One region of the Streptomyces sp. NPDC020489 genome, then DNA from elsewhere that is predicted to be linked to it. Evidence: predicted binding sites of a transcription regulator. Region 1 holds the regulator's gene; the other holds the start of a gene.
What was found. The regulator HrcA, encoded in region 1, represses chaperone genes, less so after heat shock. The targets are predictions, from matches to a motif close to TTNGCACTCNGNNNNNCNGAGTGCNAA.

Region 1 (8,514 bases):
GGACCGGGCATCGCCCGCCGTCTACGGTGACCCCATGCGCAACGACCGCCGGGTCCGCCGGCTCGTGGTGGACGAGCGGGTGACCTACGAGTGGACCTTCCGTCAGAAGAGGACCGACGGCGTCTGGCGGGACGTCCTCACGCTGCACCGGGGCCGTGATCGCACCCGGTTCGTCTTCCGGGCCGGCGGGCCGGGTTCGGGGCGGTACGTCTCCGAGGGGGACATCTGGTTCCAGGGCTGGGCCGTGGACGGCCGCGGGGCGGGGATCAACCTGCGCGAGCCCGCCGTCGTACGCGCCCTGGTCGACGAGGCGGGCCGGCGCGGCCTGCTGCCGGCGGGCGAGCGGGAGGTGGACGGCTGGGAGCTGTTCCACGCCGTCGCCGCGGCCGTCGATCTCAGGAGCGCAGCAGCAGCCACTGCTGGAGCTCCACCAGGTTGCCCTCCGGGTCCTTGAGGTGGGCGACCCGCATGCGGTCGGTCATGGGGGCGGGGCCGTGCAGGAGGGTGGCGCCGCGTTCGGTGATCTGCGCGCAGTAGGTGTCGAGGTCGTCGACGCGGAGCACGACCAGGGACCGGTGCCCGCTCGCCGCGCCGCCCAACTCCCCCAGGACTCCGGCCATCATGGACCGGTCCTGGAGCGCGATCCCGGCCGAGCCGGTGGTGGGGCTGAACTTCTCGTACGGTCCCTGTGTCGCGCCCGACTGCGGCTTGAGGCCGAGGACGTCGGCGTAGAAGCGGTAGCAGGCGGGGAAGTCGCTGACGAGCAGCCGGACTTGTGCGAGTTCCACGGGGTTCCCCTCGGGGTCAGGACCAGCGGCCGGTGCGGGCGAGGAGCACGGCGGCGGCCGCGGTCCCGGCGGTCGATGTACGCAGCACGCTACGCCCGAGCACGTAGGGCTTCGCCCCCGCCTGTGCGAACAGCGCCAACTCCTCCGGGGAGACGCCCCCTTCGGGGCCCACCACCAGCACGATCTCGCCCGCGGTGGGGAGTTCGACGGTGGCGAGCGGTTCGTCACCGCTCTCGTGGAGCACGGCGGCGAAGTCGGCCCGGGCGAGGAGGGCGGCGACCTGCTTGCTCGTGGCGAGGTCGGCGACCTCGGGGAAGCGTCGGCGACGGGACTGCTTGCCGGCCTCGCGGGCGGTGGCCCGCCACTTGCCGAGCGCCTTCAGACCGCGGTCGCCCTTCCACTGGGTGATGCAGCGGGCGGCCTGCCAGGGCACGATCGCGTCGACGCCGGTCTCGGTCATCGTCTCGACGGCCAGCTCGCCGCGGTCACCCTTGGGCAGGGCCTGCACGACGGTGATGCGCGGCTCCTCCATCGGCTCCTCGCTCACCGAGTCCAGCTGGACGATCAGCCGGTCCTTGCCCTCGGTGCCGAGCACCACGCAGTCGGCCCAGCGTCCGGCCCCGTCCGTGAGGATCACGTCCTCGCCGGGTGCGAGCCGCTTCACGGAGACGGCGTGCCGCCCCTCGGGCCCGTCCAGCACGTAGTGCCCGCCACCCCCGGCCCGGAAGTGCTCGACCACGAACACGGGCGCCGTCATCGGACGTCACCGCCCTTGGGCAGGCGCGACAACGCTGTCGCGGCGTCGGCGAGTTCGGCGGCCAGGACCTCCACCAGCTGTCCGGCGGGCAGTTCGCGCGCCATCCGGAACCCCTGTCCGGCCCACAGCGCCATGCCCTGCGCGTCCTTGGCCTTGGCGGCGGCCTTGCGCAGCGGCGAGGTGAGGTGGTGGACCTCCGGGTAGGCGGCGGGGGCGTACCGGCCGTGCTCGCGCAGGAAGCGGTTGACCAGGCCGCGGGCGGGGCGGCCGGAGAAGGCCCGGGTCAGCTCGGTGCGCACGAACAGCGGGTCGGTGAGCGCCTGCTTGTGCACGTCGGCGGCGCCGGACTCGGAGGTGGCGAGGAAGGCGGTGCCGAGCTGGGCGGCACTGGCTCCGGCGGCGAGGACGGCGGCGATCTGGCTGCCGCGCATGAGGCCGCCGGCGGCGACGATCGGGATGCCCACGGTCTCGCGGATCTGTCCGACGAGCGCCAGCAGCCCGGTGCCGGTCCCGTCGTTCTCCGGGATGTCACGGTGGGTGCCCTGGTGTCCGCCGGCCTCCACGCCCTGCGCGATGACCGCGTCGGCGCCGGCGCGCTGCACGGCGAGGGCCTCCTCGGCGGTGGTCGCGGTGACCAGGGTGAAGGTGCCGGCGCGGCGCAGGGAGTCGAGGACGTCGGCGCTCGGCACGCCGAAGTGGAAGGAGACCACCGGCACCGGGTTGTCGAGCAGGACGGCGAGCTTGGCGTCGTAGCCGTCGTCGCGGCCGCTGTCGGGGTCCCCGAGCTCGGTCTCGTACCAGGCGGCCTCGCCGGCCAGCTGGTGGGCGTAGACGTCGACGGCGCCGCGGTCGGCGTACTCGGGCTGCGGCAGGAACAGGTTGACCCCGAACGGCCGCCCGGTCAGGCCCCTGAGCTGCTTGATCTCCTGGTACATCCCGTCCGCCGTCTTGTACCCGGCGGCGAGGAATCCGAGCCCCCCGGCGTCGGACACGGCGGCGGCGAGACGCGGCACGGAGACGCCGCCCGCCATGGGGGCCTGCACGATCGGATGGGGGAAGAGATCGGTCAGCGCGGAGGACATGCCCGCATGGTGCCACGTCCACCGGACAGGACCGAATCCGGCCCACGAGCGGCATAGTCCAGAGGAACAGGCCGTGGGCGAGGGGGCTGGGGACCGGCCCCGAGCCGGTCGGTCCCAGCCCCCGCCACCCGACGGTCAGCGACCGTTGAACGCGTCCTTCAGGCGCGAGAACAGCCCCTGCTGCCCCGGCTGGAACTGGCCCTGCGGCCGCTCCTCGCCGCGCAGCTTCGCCAGCTCGCGCAGCAACCGCTCCTGCTCCGGGTCCAGCTTCGTCGGCGTCTGCACCTCGACGTGGACGATGAGGTCGCCCCGACCGCCACCGCGCAGGTGCGTGACGCCGCGGCTGTGCAGCGGGATCGACTGGCCGGACTGGGTACCGGGCCGGATGTCGACCTCCTCCAGACCGTCCAGCGTCTCCAGCGGCACCTTCGTGCCCAGCGAGGCCGCGGTCATCGGGATGGTGACCGTGCAGTGCAGGTCGTCGCCCCGGCGCTGGAACTGCGAGTGCGGCATTTCGTGGATCTCGACGTACAGGTCGCCGGCGGGACCGCCACCGGGCCCGACCTCGCCCTCGCCCGCGAGCTGGATCCGGGTGCCGTTGTCGACACCGGCGGGGATCTTCACGGTCAGGGTGCGCCGGGAGCGGACCCGCCCGTCGCCCGCGCACTCGGGGCACGGCGTGGGGACGACCGTCCCGAACCCCTGGCACTGCGGACACGGCCGCGAGGTCATGACCTGCCCGAGGAAGGACCGCGTGACCTGCGACACCTCACCGCGTCCGCGGCACATGTCACACGTCTGGGCGGAGGTGCCCGGCGCCGCGCCCTCACCACTGCATGTGGTGCACACGATCGCGGTGTCGACCTGGATGTCCTTCGTGGTGCCGAAGGCCGCCTCGTCGAGCTCGATCTCCAGCCGGATCATCGCGTCCTGGCCCCGCCGCGTACGCGACCGCGGGCCCCGCTGGGACGCCGTACCGAAGAACGCGTCCATGATGTCCGAGAAGTTCCCGAAGCCACCGGCCCCGAAGCCGCCCGCGCCACCGCCGCCGGCCTGCGAGAGCGGGTCGCCGCCGAGGTCGTAGACCTGCTTCTTCTGCGGGTCCGAGAGCACCTCGTAGGCGGCGTTGATCTCCTTGAACCGCTCCTGGGTCTTCGGATCGGGGTTGACGTCCGGGTGCAGCTCGCGCGCGAGCCGACGGAACGCCTTCTTGATCTCATCCTGCGACGCGTCGCGGCGCACGCCGAGAACGGCGTAGTAGTCCGTGGCCACTTACGACTCCGCCAGGATCTGTCCGACGTACCGTGCCACTGCGCGTACCGCTCCCATCGTTCCCGGGTAATCCATGCGGGTCGGTCCGACCACGCCGAGCTTGGCGACTGCCTCGTTGCCCGAACCGTAGCCGACCGACACCACCGAAGTGGAGTTGAGTCCCTCGTAGGCGTTCTCGTGACCGATGCGTACGGTCATGCCCGAATCCCCGGCCTCGCCAAGCAGCTTGAGGAGCACGACCTGCTCCTCCAGCGCCTCCAGGACGGGCCGGATGGTGAGGGGGAAGTCATGTCCGAAGCGGGTGAGATTGGCGGTGCCGCCGATCATCAACCGCTCCTCGTTCTCCTCGACGAGCGTCTCCAGGAGGGTGGAGAGCACCGTGGAGACAGTGCCCCGGTCCTCCAGGTCGAAGCCTTCGGGGAGGTCCTCGACGAGCCTGGGCACATCGGTGAAGCGCCGCCCGGCGACCCGGCTGTTGAGCCGGGCCCGCAGATCGGCGAGCGAGCTCTCGCCGAACGGCGCCGGGCAGTCGATCATCCGCTGCTCGACCCGCCCGGTGTCCGTGATCAGCACGAGCATCAGACGCGCGGGCGCGAGGGCGAGCAGTTCGACATGGCGCACGGTGGACCGGGTGAGCGAGGGGTACTGCACCACCGCGACCTGCCGGGTGAGCTGCGCGAGCAGCCGTACCGTCCGGGCCACCACGTCGTCGAGGTCGACGGCGCCGTCGAGGAAGTTCTGGATGGCGCGCCGCTCGGGCGCGGTCATCGGCTTGACGCCCGCGAGCTTGTCGACGAAGAGCCGGTAGCCCTTGTCCGTGGGGATGCGCCCGGCACTGGTGTGCGGCTGGGCGATGTACCCCTCGTCCTCCAGGGCGGCCATGTCGTTGCGGATCGTCGCCGGGGAGACGCCGAGGCTGTGTCGCTCGGTCAGGGCCTTGGAGCCGACCGGCTCCTCGGTGCCGACGTAGTCCTGGACGATGGCACGCAGCACCTGAAGCCTGCGTTCACTCAGCATCGCGCGCACCTCCAGATGTCGTTCCCTCGGCTCCCCGCCTGGCACTCTGTCCGTCCGAGTGCCAGCGTTCCCCGGCCAGTGTACGGCGGTGGGGTACCGCCCCGGCAAGGACGGTCCCGCCGCGACCCCGCGTACGGCTAGCGTCGCGGTATGACGGTGACTTGGGAAGAGCTGGAGTGGGAGCGGCTGGCGTCCGGCGTGGGCCGGTGCCGTCTGCCGGGCTGGGACTGCACGGCGGGGCTGGTCGTCGGGGTGGACACCGCCCTGCTGATCGACGCCGGGTCGAGCCTCGCGGAGGGCGCGCGGCTGCGGGCCCAGGCGGAGTCGCTGGCCGGCCACCGTGTGACTCATCTCGCGCTGACCCACCCCCACTTCGACCACGTGTTCGGGGCAGCGGCCGTCGCGGACGCGGAGGTCTTCGGGCCGGTCGGCATGGACGCGCTCCTCGAGCAGCAGCAGACACGTGCGGAACTGCGGGCGGACGCGGTCCGCAACGGCCTGGACGAGCGGCTCGCCGACGAGGCGCTGGACGCCCTGCCCCGCCCCCGCCACCTGGTCTCCGGCGAGTGGACCCTCGACCTCGGCGGCGGCCGCCAGGTCCTGCTGGCCAACGTCGGCCCCGGCCACACCGGCCACGACCTCGTCGTGCTGGTGCCGGGCACCCCGGAGGTGGTCTTCTGCGGCGACCTGGTCGAGGAGTCCGGCGAACCGCAGGCGGGCCCCGACGCCGTACCGTCCCGGTGGCCGGCGGCGCTGGACCGGCTCCTCGACCTCGGCGGCGAGGACGCGCTGTACGTGCCGGGTCACGGAGCGGTGGTGGACGCGGCGTTCGTCCGGGGGCAACGGGACGCGCTGGCCGCCCGTTTCGGCGTGTCGCGCTAGGCGGTCCGGCGCTTCTCCTATCGTCATCCGAATGCGCCAGTACTCAGCCGACCTGACCCCTCCCTGGAAGAAGCCCAAGGCCGCCCCCGAGGTCCCGGCGGAGCCCGGCCTGGTGGTCGAGGAGCCCGGCACCGGGTTCTGCGGCGCGGTGATCCGCTGCGAGGCGGGCACGGTGACCCTGGAGGACCGGTTCGGCAAGCACCGGGTGTTCCCGATGGAGCCGCGGGGCTTCCTGCTGGAGGGCCGGGTGGTGACGCTGGTCCGCCCCTCGGCCGCCGCTCCGGCACGTCCGAGCCGTACCGCCTCCGGTTCGGTGGCCGTCCCCGGGGCACGCGCGCGCGTGGCCCGCGCCGGCCGCATCTACGTCGAGGGCCGGCACGACGCGGAGCTGGTGGAGAAGGTCTGGGGCGACGACCTGCGCATCGAGGGCGTGGTCGTGGAGTACCTGGAGGGGGTCGACGACCTGCCCTCGATCGTCGCCGAGTTCGCGCCCGGCCCGGACGCCCGCCTGGGGGTCCTCGTGGACCATCTGGTGCCGGGCACGAAGGAGTGGCGCATCGCACAGCAGGTGACGAGCGAGCACGCCCTGGTCGTCGGTCACCCGTACATCGACATCTGGGAAGCGGTGAAACCGTCGGCCCTGGGCATCGCCGGGTGGCCGAAAGTCCCCCACGGCCAGGACTGGAAGACGGGCGTATGCCGGGGGCTGGGGTGGCCTTCGGAGAACACGGGGGCGGTGTGGCAGGCGATCCTGAAGCGAGTGAACTCCTACAAGGACCTGGAGCCGGAGCTCCTGGGCCGCGTGGAAGAACTGATCGATTTCGTCACGACGTGACCCGGGGCCCCTCAGGGACCGAGGGAACCGCACCCACCCAGGGGCGCGGGGAGCTGCGCGACCAGCCACGACAGACCCGCAGCCGCCCCACAGCCTCTCAGTCCACCAGGTCCCGCACCACCGCGTCGGCCAGCAGCCGCCCCCGCAGCGTCAGGACGGCACGTCCCCTCGCGTACGGCGCCTCCTGGAGCAGCCCCTCCGACAGCGCGCGCCGGGCGGCCGTGAGCCCCCGTTCGCGCAGCAGGTCCAGCGGGACCCCTTCCCGGAGCCGCAGCTCCAGCAGGATCCGTTCGACCCGGCGGTCCTCCTCGGAGAGCAGCTCGCGGCCCGCGCCCGGCGACCTGCCCGCCGCCAGCGCGGCGGCGTACGCCCCTGGATGCTTCACGTTCCACCACCGCACCCCGCCGACGTGCGAGTGCGCTCCGGGCCCCGCGCCCCACCAGTCGGCGCCCCGCCAGTACAGCTCGTTGTGCAGGCAGCGGCCGGCGTCGGAGGTGGCCCAGTTGGAGACCTCGTACCAGTCGTAGCCCGCGGCCGAGAAGGTGTCCTCCGCGATCAGGTAACGGTCCGCGTGCACGTCGTCGTCGGTCATCGGGACCTCGCCCCGGCGGATACGACGGGCCAGCTGCGTGCCTTCCTCGACGATCAGGGCGTAGGCGCTGACGTGGTCCGGTCCGGCGCCGATCGCCGCCTCCAGGGACGCCCGCCAGTCGTCGTCGGACTCGCCCGGGGTGCCGTAGATGAGGTCCAGGTTCACGTGCTCGAAGCCCGCCGCGCGGGCCTCCGCCACGCAGGCCTCGGGGCGGCCGGGGGTGTGGGTGCGGTCGAGCACCTTCAGCACGTGCTGCCGGGCGCTCTGCATGCCGAAGGAGATCCGGTTGAAGCCGCCCTGGCGCAGGGTGGCCAGATACGCCGGGTCCACCGACTCCGGGTTCGCCTCCGTCGTCACCTCCGCGTCCGGCGCGAGACCGAACTCGTCCCGGACCGCGGCCAGCATCCGGACGAGGTCGCCGGCGGCCAGCAGGGTGGGCGTACCGCCGCCGACGAAGACCGTGCGGACCTGGCGGGGGTCGTCGCCGAGGACCTTGCGGGCCAGGCGGATCTCGTCGATCAGGGTGTCCGCGTAGTTGTCACGGGAGGCGAGGACGCCGCCGGTGCCGCGCAGCTCGGTCGCGGTGTAGGTGTTGAAGTCGCAGTAGCCGCAGCGGGTCGCGCAGTACGGAACGTGCAGGTAGAACCCGAGGGGGCGGTCGGCGGCCCCGGCGAGCGCGGACGCGGGGAGCGCACCGTCGTCGGGGACGGGCTCGCCGTCGGGGAGTGCGGAAGGCATGCCGTCCATTGTCCAGGACGGGGCGGGGTGCTCGGCGGGAGCGGCGGGGAGCCGCGCGGCGGCCGTCGGGGCGCGTTCCGCGATCGACGGGGCGGGGTGGTCGGGGGGAGCCGCGCGCCGCCCGTCCGGGCGCGTTCCGCGGTCAACAGGGCGGGGTGCTCGGCCGGAGCCGTGGGGAGCCGCGCGCCGCCCGTCCGGGCGCGTTCCGCGATCGACAGGGCGGGGTGCTCGGCGGGAGCCGTGCGCCGCCCACGCCGGACGCGGTCCGCGATCAGCGGGCTGGTGGCTCCGGCGCGGCCCACGGGGCGGCGGGCCCGGCCCGACCCGCGGAGCGGTGAGCCCGGCGCGGCCCACGGGCCAGTGGGCCCGGCGCGACCCGCGAGCGCGAGACCGGCGCCGTCGCCTGGGCAGGCAGCGCGCGTCAACTGCCCGGGCGCCCGGGGAACCGCGCGACCGGCCGCCGCCACGACGACGCCACCGGCCGACGCGCCCCGCCGCCCGCCGCCCTCGCGCTACGCCTCGCGAGTCCCCGCGTACATCTCCTCGATCAG
Region 2 (8,514 bases), on a different contig from region 1:
GGGTGGCCCGCCGTTCACACAACTTCATACCGCTCATCCAGAGGGGCAGAGGGATACGGCCCGATGAAGCCCCGGCAACCCTCCAGTCGGTTCTCGTAGATCACTGTTGATCGCTCAGCGAGGCTCCCGACTAGGGAAGGTGCCAAATCCGTCTCACGGCGAGATGCGTCGTGAGGAAGATGAGGAGAAAGGGCCTCGCCTCCATGGCTGCGCAGACTGTTGCAAGCACCACCGAAACCACCGTAGACCTCGGCCCCGCCGCGGCTCTCAGCTGCCGCGAGTGCGGTCACCGCGTGCCCCTCGGCCCGGTCTTCGCGTGCGAGGAGTGTTTCGGCCCGCTCGAGATCGCCTATGACTTCTCGGCCTACGACACCGAGGACCTCCGCAAGCGGATCGAAGCGGGACCCGCGAACATCTGGCGTTACGCGCCCCTGCTGCCCGTCCCCGCGGACGTGGCCGACAAGCCCAACATCAACCCCGGCTGGACCCAGCTCGTCAAGGCCGACAACCTGGCCCGCGAGCTCGGCGTCACCGGCGGCCTGTACGTGAAGGACGACTCCGGCAACCCGACGCACTCCTTCAAGGACCGTGTCGTCGCCCAGGCCCTGGAGGCCGCCCGCGCCTTCGGCTTCACCACCCTGTCCTGCTCCTCCACCGGCAACCTCGCCGGTGCCGTCGGCGCCGCCGCCGCCCGCGCCGGCTTCCGGTCCTGCGTGTTCATCCCGCACGACCTGGAGCAGGGCAAGGTCGTCATGGCCGCGGTCTACGGCGGCGAGCTCGTCGGCATCGAGGGCAACTACGACGACGTGAACCGCTTCTGCTCCGAGCTGATCGGCGACCCGGCCGGCGAGGGCTGGGGATTCGTCAACGTCAACCTGCGGCCCTACTACGCGGAGGGGTCCAAGACCCTGGCGTACGAGATCTGCGAGCAGCTCGGCTGGCGGCTGCCCGACCAGCTGGTGGTGCCCATCGCCTCCGGCTCGCAGCTCACGAAGATCGACAAGGGGCTCCAGGAGCTGATCAGGCTCGGGCTCGTCGAGGACCGGCCGTACAAGATCTTCGGTGCCCAGGCCGAGGGGTGCTCGCCGGTGTCGGTCGCCTACAAGGCGGGCCACGACGTCGTCCGTCCCCAGAAGCCGAACACCATCGCCAAGTCCCTCGCCATCGGCAACCCCGCCGACGGCCCCTACGTGCTCGACATCGCGCGCCGGACCGGCGGCGCGGTGGAGGACGTCACCGACGAGCAGGTCGTCGACGCGATCAAGCTGCTGGCGCGGACCGAGGGCATCTTCGCCGAGACGGCGGGTGGCGTGACGGTGGGTGTCACGAAGAAGCTGATCGACAGCGGGCTGCTGGACCCGGCGCTGACGACCGTCGTCCTGAACACCGGCGACGGACTGAAGACGCTGGACGCGGTGGCGGGTACGGGTCTGACCGCGACCATCCGCCCCAGCCTCGACTCCTTCCGCGAGGCTGGGCTCGCCTGACAGGTAGTTGTTCGTCTGCGGGCCCGCGGGGCCGGCCGCGCAGTTCCCCGCGCCCCTGGGTGCGTCATCCCGACCGGAGGTTTCCACGTGAGCGTCAACGTCCGCATCCCCACCATCCTGCGCACCTACACGGGTGGCCGGGCCGAAGTGACCGCCGAGGGCGCGACCCTCGCCGAGGTCATCGCCGACCTGGAGAAGAACCACACGGGTATCGCCGCACGCGTGCTCGACGACCAGGGCAAGCTGCGCCGGTTCGTCAACGTGTACGTCAACGACGACGACGTCCGCTTCGAGCAGGGCCTGGAGACGGCCACTCCGGACGGGGCCGGCGTCTCGATCATCCCGGCGGTCGCGGGAGGCTGACCGGCCTCCTTTCGTTACCCTGGGTAACGCCGATTACCGAGTGTTCATCGAATTGCCCCCTCCGTGAGAGAAGCGGAGGGGGCAATTCTCTATGGTTGAGCGCGGTACAGTTGGGGAACCCGCTCCACTCCTCATGCCAGCCGCATATGAGTTCCTGCTTCGCAGGCGATGAGAAGCAGCCAAAGTGTGCGGTTCTTCTGCGAATTTTGCGCCATTTGTGGAGCCCGACTTGCCCCGAGTTCGGGCGAATTCTCACTACATTCCGGACCCTTCGCGTCCAGAATTCTCGTCCGATTGACCTGTTGCAGACGGCAGTTGGACAGATACATTCAGCCGCGGTCGACGCGTTCCGGCGCACGCCCCCAATCCGTGGGGGGTGAGGTCTGACCCGGATCCGCGAAGTGTGGATCTGTGCAAGGGCCAGTAATAGGGGAGTTAGGCATGGCTCAGGGCACCGTCAAGTGGTTCAACGCGGAGAAGGGGTACGGCTTCATCGCGGTCGACGGTGGTGCGGATGTATTCGTCCACTACAGCGCGATTCAGATGGACGGCTACCGCACCCTGGAAGAGGGTCAGCGGGTCGATTTCGAGATCTCGCAGGGCCAGAAGGGGCCGCAGGCGGACATGGTCCGACTGGCGACCGGCTGAAGCACGCGCCGACTGAACTAGCAGCGACGTTCTTCTTCGAAGGGCCCGCACCTCATGGGGAGTCATGGGTGCGGGCCCTTCGGCGTGCCCGCAGACCCTTCCGCGCCTGCCCGGAGCCCGTGCGGGGCCTGGACGATCCCGGAGAGGCGCTTGCACTCGACGGGGTCGAGTGCTAATCATTGGCGTTAGCACTCTGAAGGTGAGAGTGACAACGAGGACCGGGTCGGTGAGGCCCGCAAGCCAGGTGGGGCAAGGAACCACGAGGTGTGCGAGCCGTCCGTCGCGGGCGCGGGCGCGGTCCGAAGGAATCACCCCCAGTCCTGGAGGGACCACTTCACATGGCCAAGATCATCGCGTTCGACGAGGAGGCGCGGCGCGGCCTCGAGCGCGGCATGAACCAGCTCGCGGACGCCGTGAAGGTGACGCTCGGCCCCAAGGGCCGCAACGTCGTCCTCGAGAAGAAGTGGGGCGCCCCCACGATCACCAACGATGGTGTGTCCATCGCCAAGGAGATCGAGCTCGAGGACCCGTACGAGAAGATCGGCGCCGAGCTGGTCAAGGAAGTCGCGAAGAAGACCGACGACGTAGCCGGTGACGGCACGACGACCGCGACCGTCCTGGCCCAGGCCCTGGTGCGCGAGGGTCTGCGCAACGTGGCCGCCGGTGCCAACCCGATGGCTCTCAAGCGCGGTATCGAGAAGGCCGTCGAGGCCGTCTCCGGTGCCCTGCTCGAGCAGGCGAAGGATGTCGAGACCAAGGAGCAGATCGCTTCCACGGCCTCCATCTCCGCCGCCGACACCCAGATCGGCGAGCTCATCGCCGAGGCGATGGACAAGGTCGGCAAGGAAGGCGTCATCACCGTCGAGGAGTCCCAGACCTTCGGTCTGGAGCTTGAGCTCACCGAGGGTATGCGCTTCGACAAGGGCTACATCTCGGCGTACTTCGCCACCGACATGGAGCGGATGGAGGCGTCGCTCGACGACCCGTACATCCTGATCGCCAACTCCAAGATCGGCTCCGTCAAGGACCTGCTCCCGCTCCTGGAGAAGGTCATGCAGTCGGGCAAGCCGCTGCTGATCATCGCCGAGGACGTCGAGGGCGAGGCCCTGTCGACCCTGGTCGTCAACAAGATCCGCGGCACCTTCAAGTCCGTCGCCGTCAAGGCCCCGGGCTTCGGTGACCGCCGCAAGGCCATGCTCGGCGACATCGCCATCCTCACGGGCGGCGAGGTCATCTCCGAGGAGGTCGGCCTCAAGCTGGAGAACGCGACCCTGGACCTCCTGGGTCGCGCCCGCAAGGTCGTCATCACCAAGGACGAGACCACCATCGTCGACGGTGCCGGCTCCGCCGACCAGGTCCAGGGCCGGGTCAACCAGATCCGCGCCGAGATCGAGAACAGCGACTCGGACTACGACCGCGAGAAGCTCCAGGAGCGCCTGGCCAAGCTCGCCGGTGGCGTCGCCGTCATCAAGGCCGGTGCCGCGACCGAGGTCGAGCTCAAGGAGCGCAAGCACCGCATCGAGGACGCCGTGCGCAACGCCAAGGCGGCCGTCGAGGAGGGCATCGTCGCCGGTGGTGGCGTGGCCCTGCTCCAGGCCTCCTCGGTCTTCGAGAAGCTGGACCTGGAGGGCGACGAGCTGACCGGCGCCAACGCCGTCAAGCTGGCGCTGGAGGCCCCGCTCAAGCAGATCGCCGTCAACGGTGGTCTCGAGGGTGGTGTCATCGTCGAGAAGGTGCGCAACCTGCCCGTCGGCCACGGCCTGAACGCCGCGACCGGTGAGTACGTCGACATGATCGCCTCCGGCATCATCGACCCGGCGAAGGTGACGCGTTCCGCTCTTCAGAACGCCGCCTCCATCGCCGCGCTCTTCCTCACCACCGAGGCCGTCATCGCCGACAAGCCGGAGAAGGCCGCCGCGCCTGCCGGTGGCGGCATGCCGGGCGGTGACATGGACTTCTGATCGACCTGACGGTTGATCGCCTGTCCTTCGTTCCGAGGGCGGCACCCCAAGGGGTGCCGCCCTCGGGCGTTCCCCGTCCGCCCGCTGTCCGGCGTGTGCGGGATCACAGGGTCTTCGGGACGAGCGCGGTGGCTGCGGCGGTTGAAGCGTGCGTAGTGTTCATGCGCGTGCACATACCAGCCGGTATCGCCCCGGCCCGTCCGTCCCCGAGGAGCCCCCACGTGACCGCCCCCGCCCCCACCCGCGCCGCCGAGGTCCTCTCGCGGCCGATCTCGATCAACGGCCTCGACATCCCGAACCGCATCGCCATGGCGCCCATGACGCGCATGTTCTCCCCGGGCGGCGTGCCCGGCGCTGACGTGGCCTCGTACTACGCGCGCCGGGCGGCGGCCGGGGTCGGCCTGATCGTCACCGAGGGCACCTACGTCGGTCACGACTCGGCGGGCGAGAGCAACCGCGTCCCGCGCTTCCACGGCGAGGAGCAGCTCGCGGGCTGGGCGAAGGTCGCCGCGGACGTGCACGCGGCCGGCGGCACGATCGTCCCGCAGCTGTGGCACATCGGCATGACCCGCACCCCGGGCAAGGGCCCCGTCCCGGACGCCCCCTCCATGGGCCCCTCCGGTCTGCGCCCCGGCGCCGACGAGCCCACCGGCCGGGCGATGACCCAGCGCGACCTGGACGACGTCATCGGCGCCTTCGCCGAGGCCGCGGCCGCCGCCGAGCGCATCGGCTTCGACGGTGTCGAGATCCACGGCGCCCACGGCTACCTGGTCGACCAGTTCCTGTGGGCGGGCACCAACCGGCGCACCGACGCCTACGGCGGTGACGCGGTCGCCCGGACGAGGTTCGCCGCCGAGCTCGTGGCCGCCGTGCGCGAGACCGTCTCGCCGGGGTTCCCGATCATCTTCCGCTACTCGCAGTGGAAGCAGGAGGCCTACGACGCCCGGCTCGCGGAGACCCCGCAGGAGCTGGAGGCCATCCTCGCGCCGCTGGCCGCCGCGGGCGTCGACGCCTTCCACGCCTCCACCCGCCGCTACTGGCTGCCCGAGTTCGACGGCGCCGACCTCAACCTCGCCGGCTGGACCAAGAAGCTCACCGGCAAGCAGGTCATCACCGTCGGCTCGGTCGGTCTCGACGGCGACTTCATCAAGGGCTTCATGGGCGAGGGCTCCCCGGTGCGCGGCATCGACGACCTCCTGGACCGCCTGGAGCGCGAGGAGTACGACATGGTCGCCATCGGCCGCGCGCTGCTCCAGGATCCGCAGTGGGCGGCGAAGGTGCTGGCGGGCCGGACGGACGAGCTGAAGCCGTACGACGCGGCGGCGCTGCGCTCGCTGAGCTGACCCCGCCGCGGGCCGGCGGGGGCGCGCGCCCCCGGGCCCCCGCCGGCCCGCAGCACCTCGTCCGCACCCGCCGGACAGGCTGAAAACACCTGAGAACGCACGGCAACTCGCGCTAGCTTGCGCAAGATGAGAATCCTTCATCTCTCCGACACCCACCTCGCACGCGCCGACGCCCCCAACCGGCACGGCGTCAACGCCCACGACTCGCTGCGCCTCATGCTCGCCGAACTCCGGCATGTGCAAGGCGTCGACGCCGTCGTCGTCACCGGGGACCTCGCCGACGACGGGACCGTGGAGGCGTACCGGGCCGTACGGGAGCTGGTCGGGGAGTTCGCCCGGGGCAAGGGGGACGTGCCCGTCTTCTACACGACCGGCAACCACGACGAGCGTGCGGCGTTCGCCGAGGTGCTGGGCAGCGGGCATCCGGCGCCCGGCCGGGTGCTGGAGTCGGCGGCGGGGGAGCGGGCCGCGGTGAGCACCGTGGCGGGGTGGCGGTTCGTCACGTTGGACTCGCTCGTGCCGGGGCAGGTGCACGGGCAGCTGAGCGCCGTCCAGCTGGACTGGCTCCGCGAGGTCCTGGCGACCCCGGCGCCGCACGGCACCGTCCTCGCCTTCCACCACCCGCCCTTCGCGCTGGACAACCCCCTCCAGCAGCTCTTCGGGCTGCGCGACCCCGTCGACCTGGCCGCCGTGATCCGCGGCACCGACGTCCGGGTCGTGCTCACCGGCCACTTCCACCTCCAGCTCTGCGGCCTGCTGGAGTCGGTCCCGGTGTGGGTGACACCCGGCGTGGTCAACCGCATCGACCTGACCACGGCCCCCGGGACGGAACGCGCGGTGCGCGGGGCCTCGGCGTCCCTGGTCGTCCTCGGCGGCCCGGTCAGTCCGCTGTTCCACACCTTCCACGCCCGTGACCCCCGGGCCCACGAGACGGTCTACGAGCTGGACGAGGACACGGTGCGCTCCCTCGTCGAGCGGTACGGCGACTGACGGCCTTCTTCCGTCCGGCGCGGGGCCGGCGGCCGACCCAGAACTCTTGAGTAAGTCAAGCAACTGATTTACTGTTGCCTCGGTCAATCACTACGCCGATGGAGGCCCCCTCATGTCCGCCGTCCCCGCCGTCGCACCACCACGACCGAACGCCGTGGTCGCGGTGCTGGCCTTCGCCGGAATCGTGGTCTCGCTGATGCAGACCCTGGTGATCCCGATCGTCCCGGAGCTGCCGAGGCTGCTGGACGCGCCCGCCTCCGACACCGCCTGGGCGGTGACCGCCACGCTGCTCGCCGCCGCCGTGGCGACACCGGTGACGGGCCGGCTCGGCGACATGTTCGGCAAACGCCGGATGCTGCTGGTCAGCGGCGTGATGCTGGTCGCGGGCTCGGTGGTGTGCGCGCTCAGCGACTCGCTCGCGCCGATGATCATCGGCCGGGTGCTCCAGGGGCTGGCCTCCGGTGTGATCCCGCTCGGCATCAGCATCATGCGGGACGAACTGCCCGCGGAACGCCTCGCCGGGTCCACCGCCCTGATGAGCGCCTCCCTCGGCATCGGCGGCGCCCTGGGTCTGCCGGCCGCCGCCCTCATCGCCGACAACTTCAGCTGGCACGTCCTGTTCTGGACCTCGGCGGCGCTGGGCGTGGTCGCCGTCGCGCTGGTGGCCCTGTTCGTCCCGGAGTCCCGGGTCCGTACCGGTGGCCGCTTCGACCTGGTCGGCGGCGTCGGCATGGCGGCCGGACTGATCTGCCTGCTGCTCGGCATCTCCAAGGGCGCCGACTGGGGCTGGACCAGCGGCACGACGCTCGGCCTGTTCGTCGCGGCGGTCGTGGTCCTGCTTGCCTGGGGCTGGTTCGAGCTGCGCACCGAGCAGCCGCTGGTGGACCTGCGCACCACCGCCCGCCGACAGGTCCTGGTCACCAACCTCGCCTCGATCGCCGTCGGCTTCGCGATGTTCGCCATGTCCCTGGTCCTGCCGCAGCTCCTCCAGCTCCCCGCGCAGACCGGCTACGGCCTGGGGAGGTCGATGCTCGTCGCGGGTCTGGTCATGGCCCCGTCCGGCCTGGTGATGATGGTGACGGCGCCGATCTCGGCGGCCGTGTCGAAGGCGCGCGGCCCCAGGACGACCCTGATGATCGGCGCGCTGATCGTCGCGGCGGGCTACGGCCTCAACATCGTCCTGATGACCGAGGTGTGGCACTTCGTCCTCACCGCCTGCGTCATCGGCGCCGGGATCGGCTTCACCTACGGTTCGATGCCCGCCCTCATCATGGGCGCGGTCCCGGCGAGCGAGACGGCCGCGGCGAACAGCCTCAACACCCTGATGCGGTCCATCGGCACGTCGTCCGCGAGCGCCGTCGCCGGGGTGGTCCTCGCCCAGATGACGACCGACCTCGGCGGCTACGCGCTGCCCTCGGAGAACGGCTTCAAGGCGGTCCTCGCGGTGGGCGCCGGCGCGGCGCTGCTGGCCTTCGCGGTGGCCTCGTTCATCCCGCGGCAGCCGGTCGCGGGGGAGGCGGCACCGGTGGAGGCGGCCGAAGAACTCGCGGCGAAGCCGTAGCACCCGCATCGCGGTCGGTCGGGCCCGGTGCGGCGATCGCGGCGGGCCCTCGCGCTACAGGTTGCCCAGCGGCTCGATGTCCACCTTCACCGGCGTGCCCCACACCCGCAGCACCTCGTAGTCGGTGAACTCGTGCACCAGCCGGTACGCCATCGCGGCGC

Region 2: groL (chaperonin GroEL) is a predicted target of HrcA. The motif match lies at 2,648-2,674, and genes of this name have one in related genera.

What each region holds. Positions count from the first base shown of each region.
Region 1 covers NZ_JBIRUZ010000001.1:162,298-170,811, reverse strand. Annotated here, with positions in the region: gene ACH41F_RS00705 (hypothetical protein) at 35-454, shown strand; gene ACH41F_RS00700 (VOC family protein) at 396-788, opposite strand; gene ACH41F_RS00695 (16S rRNA (uracil(1498)-N(3))-methyltransferase) at 805-1,545, opposite strand; gene ACH41F_RS00690 (nitronate monooxygenase) at 1,542-2,627, opposite strand; gene dnaJ (molecular chaperone DnaJ) at 2,763-3,899, opposite strand; gene hrcA (heat-inducible transcriptional repressor HrcA) at 3,900-4,916, opposite strand; gene ACH41F_RS00675 (MBL fold metallo-hydrolase) at 5,067-5,798, shown strand; gene ACH41F_RS00670 (DUF3097 family protein) at 5,830-6,633, shown strand; gene hemW (radical SAM family heme chaperone HemW) at 6,731-7,963, opposite strand; gene ACH41F_RS00660 (AMP-binding protein) at 8,476-8,514, opposite strand, start outside.
Region 2 covers NZ_JBIRUZ010000006.1:409,864-418,377, reverse strand. Annotated here, with positions in the region: SAM riboswitch class I at 31-186, shown strand; gene thrC (threonine synthase) at 204-1,487, shown strand; gene ACH41F_RS19000 (MoaD/ThiS family protein) at 1,575-1,850, shown strand; gene ACH41F_RS18995 (cold-shock protein) at 2,292-2,498, shown strand; gene groL (chaperonin GroEL) at 2,837-4,459, shown strand; gene ACH41F_RS18985 (NADH:flavin oxidoreductase) at 4,621-5,802, shown strand; gene ACH41F_RS18980 (metallophosphoesterase) at 5,929-6,792, shown strand; gene ACH41F_RS18975 (MFS transporter) at 6,905-8,353, shown strand; gene ACH41F_RS18970 (hypothetical protein) at 8,408-8,514, opposite strand, start outside.